Regions from separate parts of the Mesorhizobium sp. M2A.F.Ca.ET.043.02.1.1 genome, predicted to be linked through region 1. Evidence: riboswitches for the same ligand, from Rfam matches in the RefSeq annotation. Region 1 holds a riboswitch; each other region holds the start of a gene.
The links. Region 1 has a riboswitch for cobalamin ahead of bluB (5,6-dimethylbenzimidazole synthase). Riboswitches for the same ligand answer to the same signal wherever they lie in the genome.
Positions count from the first base shown of each region.

Region 2: it holds a riboswitch for cobalamin, as region 1 does, so the genes downstream of both, EJ068_RS27525 (CbtB domain-containing protein) here and bluB (5,6-dimethylbenzimidazole synthase) in region 1, are expected to answer to the same signal.
Region 3: it holds a riboswitch for cobalamin, as region 1 does, so the genes downstream of both, EJ068_RS03435 (DUF1636 family protein) here and bluB (5,6-dimethylbenzimidazole synthase) in region 1, are expected to answer to the same signal.
Region 4: it holds a riboswitch for cobalamin, as region 1 does, so the genes downstream of both, EJ068_RS17755 (aromatic ring-hydroxylating dioxygenase subunit alpha) here and bluB (5,6-dimethylbenzimidazole synthase) in region 1, are expected to answer to the same signal.

Region 1 covers NZ_CP034445.1:5,264,151-5,266,344, reverse strand. The annotation lists gene EJ068_RS24935 (histone deacetylase family protein) at 1-663, opposite strand, end outside; cobalamin riboswitch at 779-956, shown strand; gene bluB (5,6-dimethylbenzimidazole synthase) at 999-1,724, shown strand; gene EJ068_RS24925 (hypothetical protein) at 1,725-2,194, opposite strand, start outside.
Region 2 covers NZ_CP034445.1:5,775,014-5,777,207, forward strand. The annotation lists gene EJ068_RS27520 (CbtA family protein) at 77-811, opposite strand; gene EJ068_RS27525 (CbtB domain-containing protein) at 1,009-1,218, opposite strand; adenosylcobalamin (AdoCbl) riboswitch at 1,265-1,342, opposite strand; gene EJ068_RS27530 (histidine phosphatase family protein) at 1,447-2,022, shown strand; gene EJ068_RS27535 (PilZ domain-containing protein) at 2,163-2,194, shown strand, end outside.
Region 3 covers NZ_CP034445.1:724,140-726,333, forward strand. The annotation lists gene EJ068_RS03430 (winged helix-turn-helix domain-containing protein) at 1-753, shown strand, start outside; cobalamin riboswitch at 784-988, shown strand; gene EJ068_RS03435 (DUF1636 family protein) at 1,028-1,453, shown strand; gene cobW (cobalamin biosynthesis protein CobW) at 1,456-2,194, shown strand, end outside.
Region 4 covers NZ_CP034445.1:3,694,861-3,697,054, reverse strand. The annotation lists cobalamin riboswitch at 424-626, shown strand; gene EJ068_RS17755 (aromatic ring-hydroxylating dioxygenase subunit alpha) at 735-1,982, shown strand; gene EJ068_RS17750 (hybrid-cluster NAD(P)-dependent oxidoreductase) at 2,003-2,194, shown strand, end outside.

The DNA of each region.
Region 1 (2,194 bases):
GGCGTCGCGGAACATGTCGCTGCCGGTCCGCGGCGCGAGCGGCGCGTTGACGATGTTGCCGGCGCCGGTCTCGCTCTTCGCCCCGGTGCCCGGGTAGAGCGGCATCTGGTGGGTCGAGCAGTAGAGCACCGACGGGTCGTCCCAAAAGATGTCCTGCGTGCCGTTGCCATGATGGACGTCCCAATCGACGATGGCGACGCGCTCGGCCTGATGCTTCTTCTGCGCATAGCGGGCGGCGATGGCCGCCGTGTTGAACAGGCAGAAACCCATCGCCGTAGCCTTTTCGGCATGATGTCCCGGCGGGCGGGCGGCGACGAAGACATTTGAGGCGCGGCCCTCGAAGACGTCGTCGACCGCCGCGTTGGCCGCGCCGATCGCCGTCACCGCGGCCTGCCAGCTTTTCGGGCTGGCGCTGGTGTCGGCATCGATCGAGACGATGCCGGTCCGAGGGATCGCCGCACGCACGCGCTCGACGAAAGTCTCGGGGTGCGCATAGAGGATGGTTTTCTCATCGCCTTCCGGCGCCTTGACGCGGTCGAGCGCCGAAAACGCCTCGTCGTCCAGCACGCGCTCGATGGCGCGCAGGCGGTCGGGCCGCTCGGGGTGGCCGGGCGGCGTGAGGTGTTCGAGGAAGATTGAGTGCGTGTAGAGACGGGTGGCCATGGCGCCTAATCTAGGCACCCGCGGCCGTAATGACCATGTTTGAAAAGCCGAATGGCTGGGGAAATTGCGCCAGCCCATGTCGTCCGCGCCATTGGCGGGTGCCGAACTTCGCGGTAAGGTCGTCCCGCTGCCTGGTGCCCGCGACGCGGGAGAATCGGGAACACGGTTTTATTCCGTGGCGTGCCCAACGCTGTGAGGGGGACCGCGCCGGCAAATGCCACTGTCGATGACGGGAAGGCGCCGGAGCGGGACGATCCCGAGCCAGAAGACCGGCCCGGCAGACATGGTTTTCCGCTTGGTCAGGCGGGGGACTGCTTGTCGCAAGGGGAAAAGCGATGACGGCAGCAGCGATCGCCGCGTGTGGCGACGACTTTGACCAATTGGCGCGCGACGCGGTGTACCGGGCGATGTTCACCAGGCGCGACGTGCGCAGCCATTTTGTACCCGACAATCTGGATGACTGTGTGCTGGCGCGGCTTCTCACCGCCGCGCACCATGCGCCGTCTGTTGGCTACATGCAGCCGTGGAATTTCATCGTCATCCGTGATGCCGAGCGGCGCAGACAGGTGCGCGACCTGTTCCTCGCCGCGCGCGAGCAGGAATTGCCGGCGATCGAGGCGGAACGGCAGGCGCTCTACCGGAAGCTGAAACTCGAAGGCATCTGCGAAAGCGCGCTCAATCTTTGCATCACCTGCGACCGGCAGCGCTCGAAGGACTCGCCGCTCGGGCGCTGGCACAATCCGGAGATGGATCTCTACAGCACCGTCTGCGCGGTGCAGAATTTCTGGCTGGCGGCACGCGCCGAAGGCGTCGGCGTCGGCTGGGTGAGCATCATCGAGATGGAGGCGCTGAAGCGGCTTCTGTCGATCCCGGAGCATGTCACGCCGATCGCCTATCTCTGCGTCGGCCCCGTCTCGGAATTCGCGCCGAGGCCCGACCTCGAGGCGCATGGCTGGGCCAAGCGTCTGCCGCTGCCCGAGTTGGTGATGAGCGAGACGTTTCGCGGCGCCGGCGAGGCGCCGCTCAAGTCGGCGATTGCAAGGCTAGGTCGCCAGCAGTGATCAAGCGGCCCGGGGCGTATCCCAGCGCGAGCCGCCGCCGAAGGAGCCCAGCGCCTTGTCGCGCAGCTCCCTGAATTTGGACGAGGCCTCGGCGAGCCGCGTGTCCCATTCGGGGTTGGGCACCTGGCCTTCGATGGCTTCGAAATAGACCTGCATCAGCGAGGCGATGGCGAAGGGCTCGATGAAGGCCGCCTTGAAGGCCCAGGCAAAGACGATGGCCAGCACGAAGGCCCAGCCGGCCAATTGTCCGGGCATGACCCACAGGATCGCGGCGGCGGGCGCCAGCATCAACAGGAAGATGACGAAGGACACGCCCCACATGATCACCGCCAGCCACACGGCGTTCTTGACCATGTGCTTGCCGTTCTGGGCGTAAAGCACGACGCCTTGCCGGGCCGTCTCGAAGGGCGAGTTCGAATTGATGCGGATGTTGTAGCCGAGGATGATTTCGTCGACATAGGTCAGAGACA
Region 2 (2,194 bases), 510 kb from region 1:
CGGCTCAGCGGTCGTGTCGACCGTTGAGCCGCTTTGGCCGCCAGGGCAAAGAACCTTGGCGGCCAGCGCATGGGTTTCAGGCGTAGCGGCGGGCGCGCTGGTCGCGCATCGCGACCACGCGTTCGGCAACCGCGCCGAAGCCGAGCCCGACGACGGTCCACAGCACCAGCTGGATGCCGAGCGAGGCGACGCGGAACTGCCACAGCACCGTCGCCGAGAAGTTCTCCGGCACTTCGTTGATGTCGGGCAGGGCCGCCTTCACCAGCGCGAAGACGACGAGGAAGGCAAGCCCAGCCACGATCGAGGCATTCCAGGCGCCGAGCTTGCTCCATAGCCGCTGCGCCAGGCCCACCGCCGCCACCATCGCGGCGATCGAGATGACGATCATGATGAAGAACAGTTCGGTGCGGTAGGCGATGGTTTCGGGATTGCCGACCGCGGGCGGGTTCGCGGGGTATTTGAGGCTCGGAACCACGATCACGGCAAGGAAGCCGAGCAGCGCCAGCAGCGCCGAGGTGCCGCGCGGGCCGAGCGAGCCCAGCCGGCCATAGGCATAGGCGAAGACCAGCGAGAACAGCCCGCCAAGCGCCGCGCCATAGACCAGCACGCCGGTCGCGAGACCGATGCCTGCCTGCGTGACGCGGCTGACCATCTCGGGCTCCGGCGCCTCGCCGGCGGCCTGCGCCTGCTGTTCCTCGAAGGCGATCGCCTTGTCGACCTGCGGCTCGCCATAGACGCGGGCGAAGGCGAACGCCAGAATCCCCGCCACCAGCCCGACAAGCATGCCGCGCAGCAAAAGTTTTCCGACCATGTCAGAGTCCCTTCAAGCAATTTCCCGGAAAAATTGAGCGTTTTCCGCCCGGAATTGCATTAGGCCAAATCTCAGAACGGCATCAGCGATGCCGAAGCCGCTCCAGAGCAATTCCAGGTAAAGTGTGCAACGGTTTTCCGTCCGGAATTGCGCGTCAGACCAAAACCTAGGACGGTTCAGCCTTCGCTGAACCGCTCCTAATGGCAGGGGAAGCCGAGCAGGTGGCGGCCGTCATGCACGAATTCATGCACCATCGTGCCGCGGATCAGCGAGGTCGCGCCTTCTTCCGCGCCGACGAAATAGATCATCAACATCAGCATCAGGCCGGCGAAGATTGCCCAGGGCAGAAGCTCGCGGACGGGAATCGCAACCGGGCCGTAGGTCGGGGCGAAGGTGGTGTCGGACATTTTGACCTCCTGTGGGATGCTGCGTCCCGTTGATCCAACTGTGCTGCGGGATAAGGCCTGACTTTCGGCTGGTGCCGATCACAGTGGCGCGACCGTGCCGGACTCGCACCGGCTTCCAATCCCGTATAGCGCTAAAACACTTGTCAGCACTTCGTTCGCCTGTCAACGACATGTAATGGCCAACGCGGCTTCGCCTGGCCGAAATTTCACTGGACCACGGAGTTTTGGATGTTCGCCCGCCTGACGATGATCGCAAGCGGCGCGACGCAGGCCGCGCGCAAGGGCCGCTTTCCGACGGACGAGGCGCCGGAGCCGAGCGCCCTCGATCGCGCCGGCGCGATCGCTTCGTCGCTGCGCCGGGCCGACCGCGTCTGGACAAGTCCGGCGCTTGCCGCGCGCAGGACGGCCGAGGCGCTTGGCCTTGACGCGACCGTCGAGCCGCTGCTTGCCGAGCAGGATTTCGCGCGCTGGGCCGGCAAAAGCTTCGAGGAGGTGCAGGCCGAGGACCCGGCAGGCATGGCCGCCTGGTTTGCCGATCCGGACGCCGCACCCCATGGCGGCGAATCGCTTGCCGCCGTCGCCCGGCGGGGTGCCGCGCTGATGGAGCGGCTGGCCGGCGAGGGGGGCGGCCACACCGTCGCGCTCACCCATGCCGTGCCGATCCGCGCCGCCATCGTGCATGTGCTAGGCGCGCCGCTCTCCTCGGTCTGGAAGATCGACATCGAGCCGCTGTCGCTCACCGAGTTCCGCAACGACGGCCGCCGCTGGGTGCTGCACGCGAGCGGGGTCGCCGGCGCGAGATAGCGCCGGAAACAGCTTTTCTGCTGATGGGCCGCGGTGCAGACGAATCCTGCTGTTTCAGCAACCGCTAACGGAACGGAAACGCCTTGCTGCTATGGTGCTGCCCAGTGGCGAGGAGAGCCTTGCCTTAGGAGCCGCCGGATATGGCCAATTATCCCGAGACCGAGCGCCGTCT
Region 3 (2,194 bases), 2.2 Mb from region 1:
GGCCACAAGGGCAATGGCGGCTGGTGGGGCTGGAGCGAGGCCAAGCACGCCTTCGAATGGCTGTTCTGGGCCGGGCGCATCACCACCGCCTACCGGCGCGGTTTCGAGCGCTATTACGACCTGCCCGAGCGCGTTTTGCCGCAGGCCGTGCTCGACCTGCCGGTGCCCTCGGTCGAGGACGCGCATCGCGAATTGCTGCGTATCTCGGCCCGCGCCCACGGCATCGCCAGCTATGGCGACCTGCGCGACTATTTTCGCCTGGCCCCCGGGGATACGAAGGACCGCATCGAGGAACTGGTCGAAGCCGGTGAATTGCTGCCGGTGAAGGTCGAGGGCTGGGATAAGCCCGCCTATCTTCACCCCGACGCCCGAATCCCGCGCAGGATCGAGGCGCGCGCCCTGCTCGCCCCCTTCGATCCCGTGGTTTTCGAACGCACGCGCACCGAAAAGCTCTTCAATTTCCGCTACCGCATCGAGATCTACACGCCGGCCGAAAAGCGCCAATACGGCTACTACGTGCTGCCCTTCCTGCTCGGCGACCGCATCGTCGCCCGCGTCGACCTGAGGGCCGACCGGCCTGCGAGCATCTTGCGCGTCCACGCCGCCTATGCCGAGGCCGGCGCGCCACCCGAGACGGCAGCCCAACTCTTCGAGGAGCTGAAGCAGATGCAGGGCTGGCTCGGCCTTGAGGCGATCGAAGTGACGCCGGCCGGCGACCTCGGACCGGCGCTGGCCGACATCGCAGTGTCGTAGCCGCGCGTTGACAGGCGCCTAGCCGTAAGCCTAAATCCTGACCCAGACGGTCTTCTCCCGGCAAAGGGAGGAGCCAAGAGGGAATGCGGTGCGGGCCAAAAGCCCAAATCCGCGGCTGTCCCCGCAACTGTGAGCGACGAGCCCCGGCCGAAAACCACTGGGATGTTCCCGGGAAGGCGGCATCTGAGGCGACGACCCGCGAGCCAGGAGACCTGCCGTCTGAGACTTTAAGTATCCGAATGCCCGGCGGGTTTTCCGGGCAAGGAGCCTGGTTTTGGATCGCAACGGCAGTTTCCCGGCAAACATCGCGGACATTTCGTCCGAGCCCGACGCGTCAGACGGCGTGACCGTCATCGTCTGCTCATCCTGCCGCGACGAGACCGGCTCGGACGCGCATCCGCGCGCCGGCGCGCTGCTGGCCGAAGACACGCGCCGCGCCGTATCGGGCGAGAACATCCGCATCCGCACCGTCGAATGCCTTGGCAACTGCAAGCGTCGGCTGAGCGCCGCGCTGTTGCGCGACGGCTGCTGGAGCTACGTCTTCGGCGATCTGGAAACGACCAGCGGCGCCGACCTCGTCGCCGGCGCAAAGCTCTTCGCCACTTCGACCGACGGCCTGATCCCCTGGCGCGGCCGGCCTGATTCCCTCAAACGCGGCCTGGTTGCCCGCATCCCTCCCCTCGACATGCTGAAGGACTGACCATGAACGCTTCCGTTTTCCGCGTGCCCTGCACCGTCGTCACCGGCTTCCTCGGCGCCGGCAAGACGACGCTGATCCGCAACCTGCTCGAGAACGCCAAGGGCAAGCGGCTGGCAATCATCGTCAACGAGTTCGGCGATGTCGGCATCGACGGCGAGATCCTGAAGGGCTGCGGCGTCGACACCTGCCCGGAGGAAAACATCGTCGAGCTCGCCAATGGCTGCATCTGCTGCACCGTCGCCGACGACTTCGTGCCGGCGCTCGACCAGATCCTGTCTCGCACGCCGAAGGTCGACCACATCCTGATCGAGACCTCCGGCCTCGCTCTGCCGAAGCCGCTTGTGCAGGCTTTTCAGTGGCCGACGGTGAAGAGCCGCGTGACGGTTGACGGCGTCGTTGCCGTGGTCGACGGCCCGGCGCTGGCCGACGGCCGAGTTGCCTCCGACATGGATGCGCTGCAGGCGCAGCGCGCCGCCGACGACTCGCTCGACCATGACGACCCGGTCGAGGAGGTGTTCGAGGACCAGATTGCCTGCGCCGACCTGATCATCCTGTCGAAGAGCGACCTGATGGATGCGGCGGGCTCTGAGCGCGCCAACGCCGTCATCGGCGAGCATGTGGCGCGCGCCGTGAAAATCGTGCCGACCGCGCAGGGCAAGGTCGATCCTTCGGTACTGCTCGGCCTCGGCCTCGCCGTCGAGGACGACATTGAGAACCGCAAGACCCATCACGACGACGAGC
Region 4 (2,194 bases), 1.6 Mb from region 1:
ACAGCGCTGATTTGGGTGAGCCGATCGCCGGATTCCAATCACGAAGTTTTTTCGTCTGGACTATGAATCCGCATCTTGAAGTTTTCATAAGCATGCCTATGACCATATTTTTATCGAATTTAATCAATGACTTATGTGAGTTCGGCAGTTGGCTCACCAAGTGTGTCGGAGCGCCAACGTTCACAACGTTCTGCACGCACCGTCAACAGAAACGAACCGTTCGGTTCGATTTTAGAATCTGCTAATAGTCACTTTTTGATACTGTTAACCATCGGAGCCCTCGCGAATCTCGTTCAGGGAGCGCCTCCGGAGCCGGAGGGCGTGGCGAAAGAGACGAGGCTCAGCACCATGAATACGCCGCCCATTGTCGCGCCGTATGGATGCGATGTCGTTTTCATGCCGACGGGAAACCGGCCGTCGTGGTTAGATCAGGCCATCTCAGGTGCCGCTTCGTCGCGATGAGGCGGAGAATTGGGAAGCCGGTCGAAATCCGGCGCTGCCCCCGCAACGGTGGTGGAGTGAGGTCGCAACGGGAGACCACTGGGCCATGGGCCTGGGAAGGTGTTGCGACCGCCCGCGAGGGCAACTCCAAAGCCCGGAAACCAGCCAGAGACATTTTGAACTCGACTGATCGCGGTGGGCGGTCAAGAGGCGGACGGCGCGTGCCCGGCCCTGCCGGTGGCGGTCGTTCTTCTCCATCACCACCAGTTCAGTCCTTGATGCGAGGACAGGACATGGATGCGCGCAACGACATGCTGAGGCTCCTGCAGAGCCGCAAGCAGGGCTACTCGCTTGAGCAGCCCTTCTACACCGATCCCGATTATTTCAAGCTCGATATGGAGCTGATCTGGCATCGTGACTGGTTGTTCATCGGCCATGATTGCGAGCTGCCGAAACCAGGCAGCTACATCACCGTTCAGATCGGCGATTATCCGGTGGTGCTGGTCCGCGACCAGAAGGGAAGGATCAACGCTTTCCACAACTCCTGCCGGCATCGCGGCAGCCGCGTGTGCAACACCGACAAGGGCACCGCCGCCAAGCTGGTCTGTCCCTACCATCAGTGGACTTACGAGCTCGACGGGCGGCTGCTATTTGCCCGCCAGATGGCGGAAGGGTTCGACAAAAGCCAGTTCGGCCTGAAGCCGGTCGCCTGCGAGAGCGTCGGCGGCTACATCTTCATCTGCCTGGCAAAGGAGCCCGCCGACTTCGCGCCGATGCGCGCCATGATCGAACCCTATCTCCTGCCGCACCGGCTGAGCGAGGCGAAGGTCGCATTCGAATCGACGATCGTCGAAAAGGGTAACTGGAAGCTCGTCTGGGAAAACAACCGCGAGTGCTATCATTGCGCCGGCAACCATCCAGAACTGTGCAAGACTTTCCCGGAAGCGCCGACGGTGACAGGTGTGCAAGGCGCCGACAGCGATCCGGAAATGCTTGCGCACTGGGCGAAATGCGAGGCGGCGGGTCTGCCGAGCCGGTTCCGGATCGATCCGGCCGGGCAATACCGCGCAACGCGCGCGCCGCTGCTGCGCGACGCCGTCAGCTACACGATGAGCGGCAAGCGCGCCGTGACGAAAAACCTGTCCGCCGGGGTCGCCGCCGACCGCATCGGCACGTTGATGCACTACCATTACCCGACCACGTGGAACCACATCCTCATCGATCACGCCGTCACCTTCCGCGTGCTGCCGATCAGCGCCACCGAGACCGCGGTGACGACGAAATGGCTGGTCCACAAGGACGCAGTGGAAGGCGTCGACTACGATCTGGCAGAGCTCACCCATGTCTGGACCGAGACCAACGATCAGGACCGCCGCATCGTCGAGGAAAACGCGCTCGGCATCCTGTCACCGGCTTACGAGCCTGGTCCCTATTCCGAGTTGCATGAGGGCGGTGTCATCCAGTTCGTCGAGTGGTACGCCTCCTTCATCGGTCCGCGCCTTGCCGAAGGCGGTCGCCCGGCGTTGCGCAGCGTCGCCTGAAGGCTAAGGAGATGAACGCGATGACGGATCTCGGCCTCTATCGCCATCTCGACGAGATGGCGCCCTGGAACGACAGGCTGCAGGTGCTGGAAGTGATCGGCGTCAGCGACGAGGCGCCGCAGGTGAAGACGTTCACATTCCGCTCCGACAATCAGACCTGGTTCCGCTACAAACCCGGGCAGTTCGTGACGCTGGAATTGCCGACGGCCGAC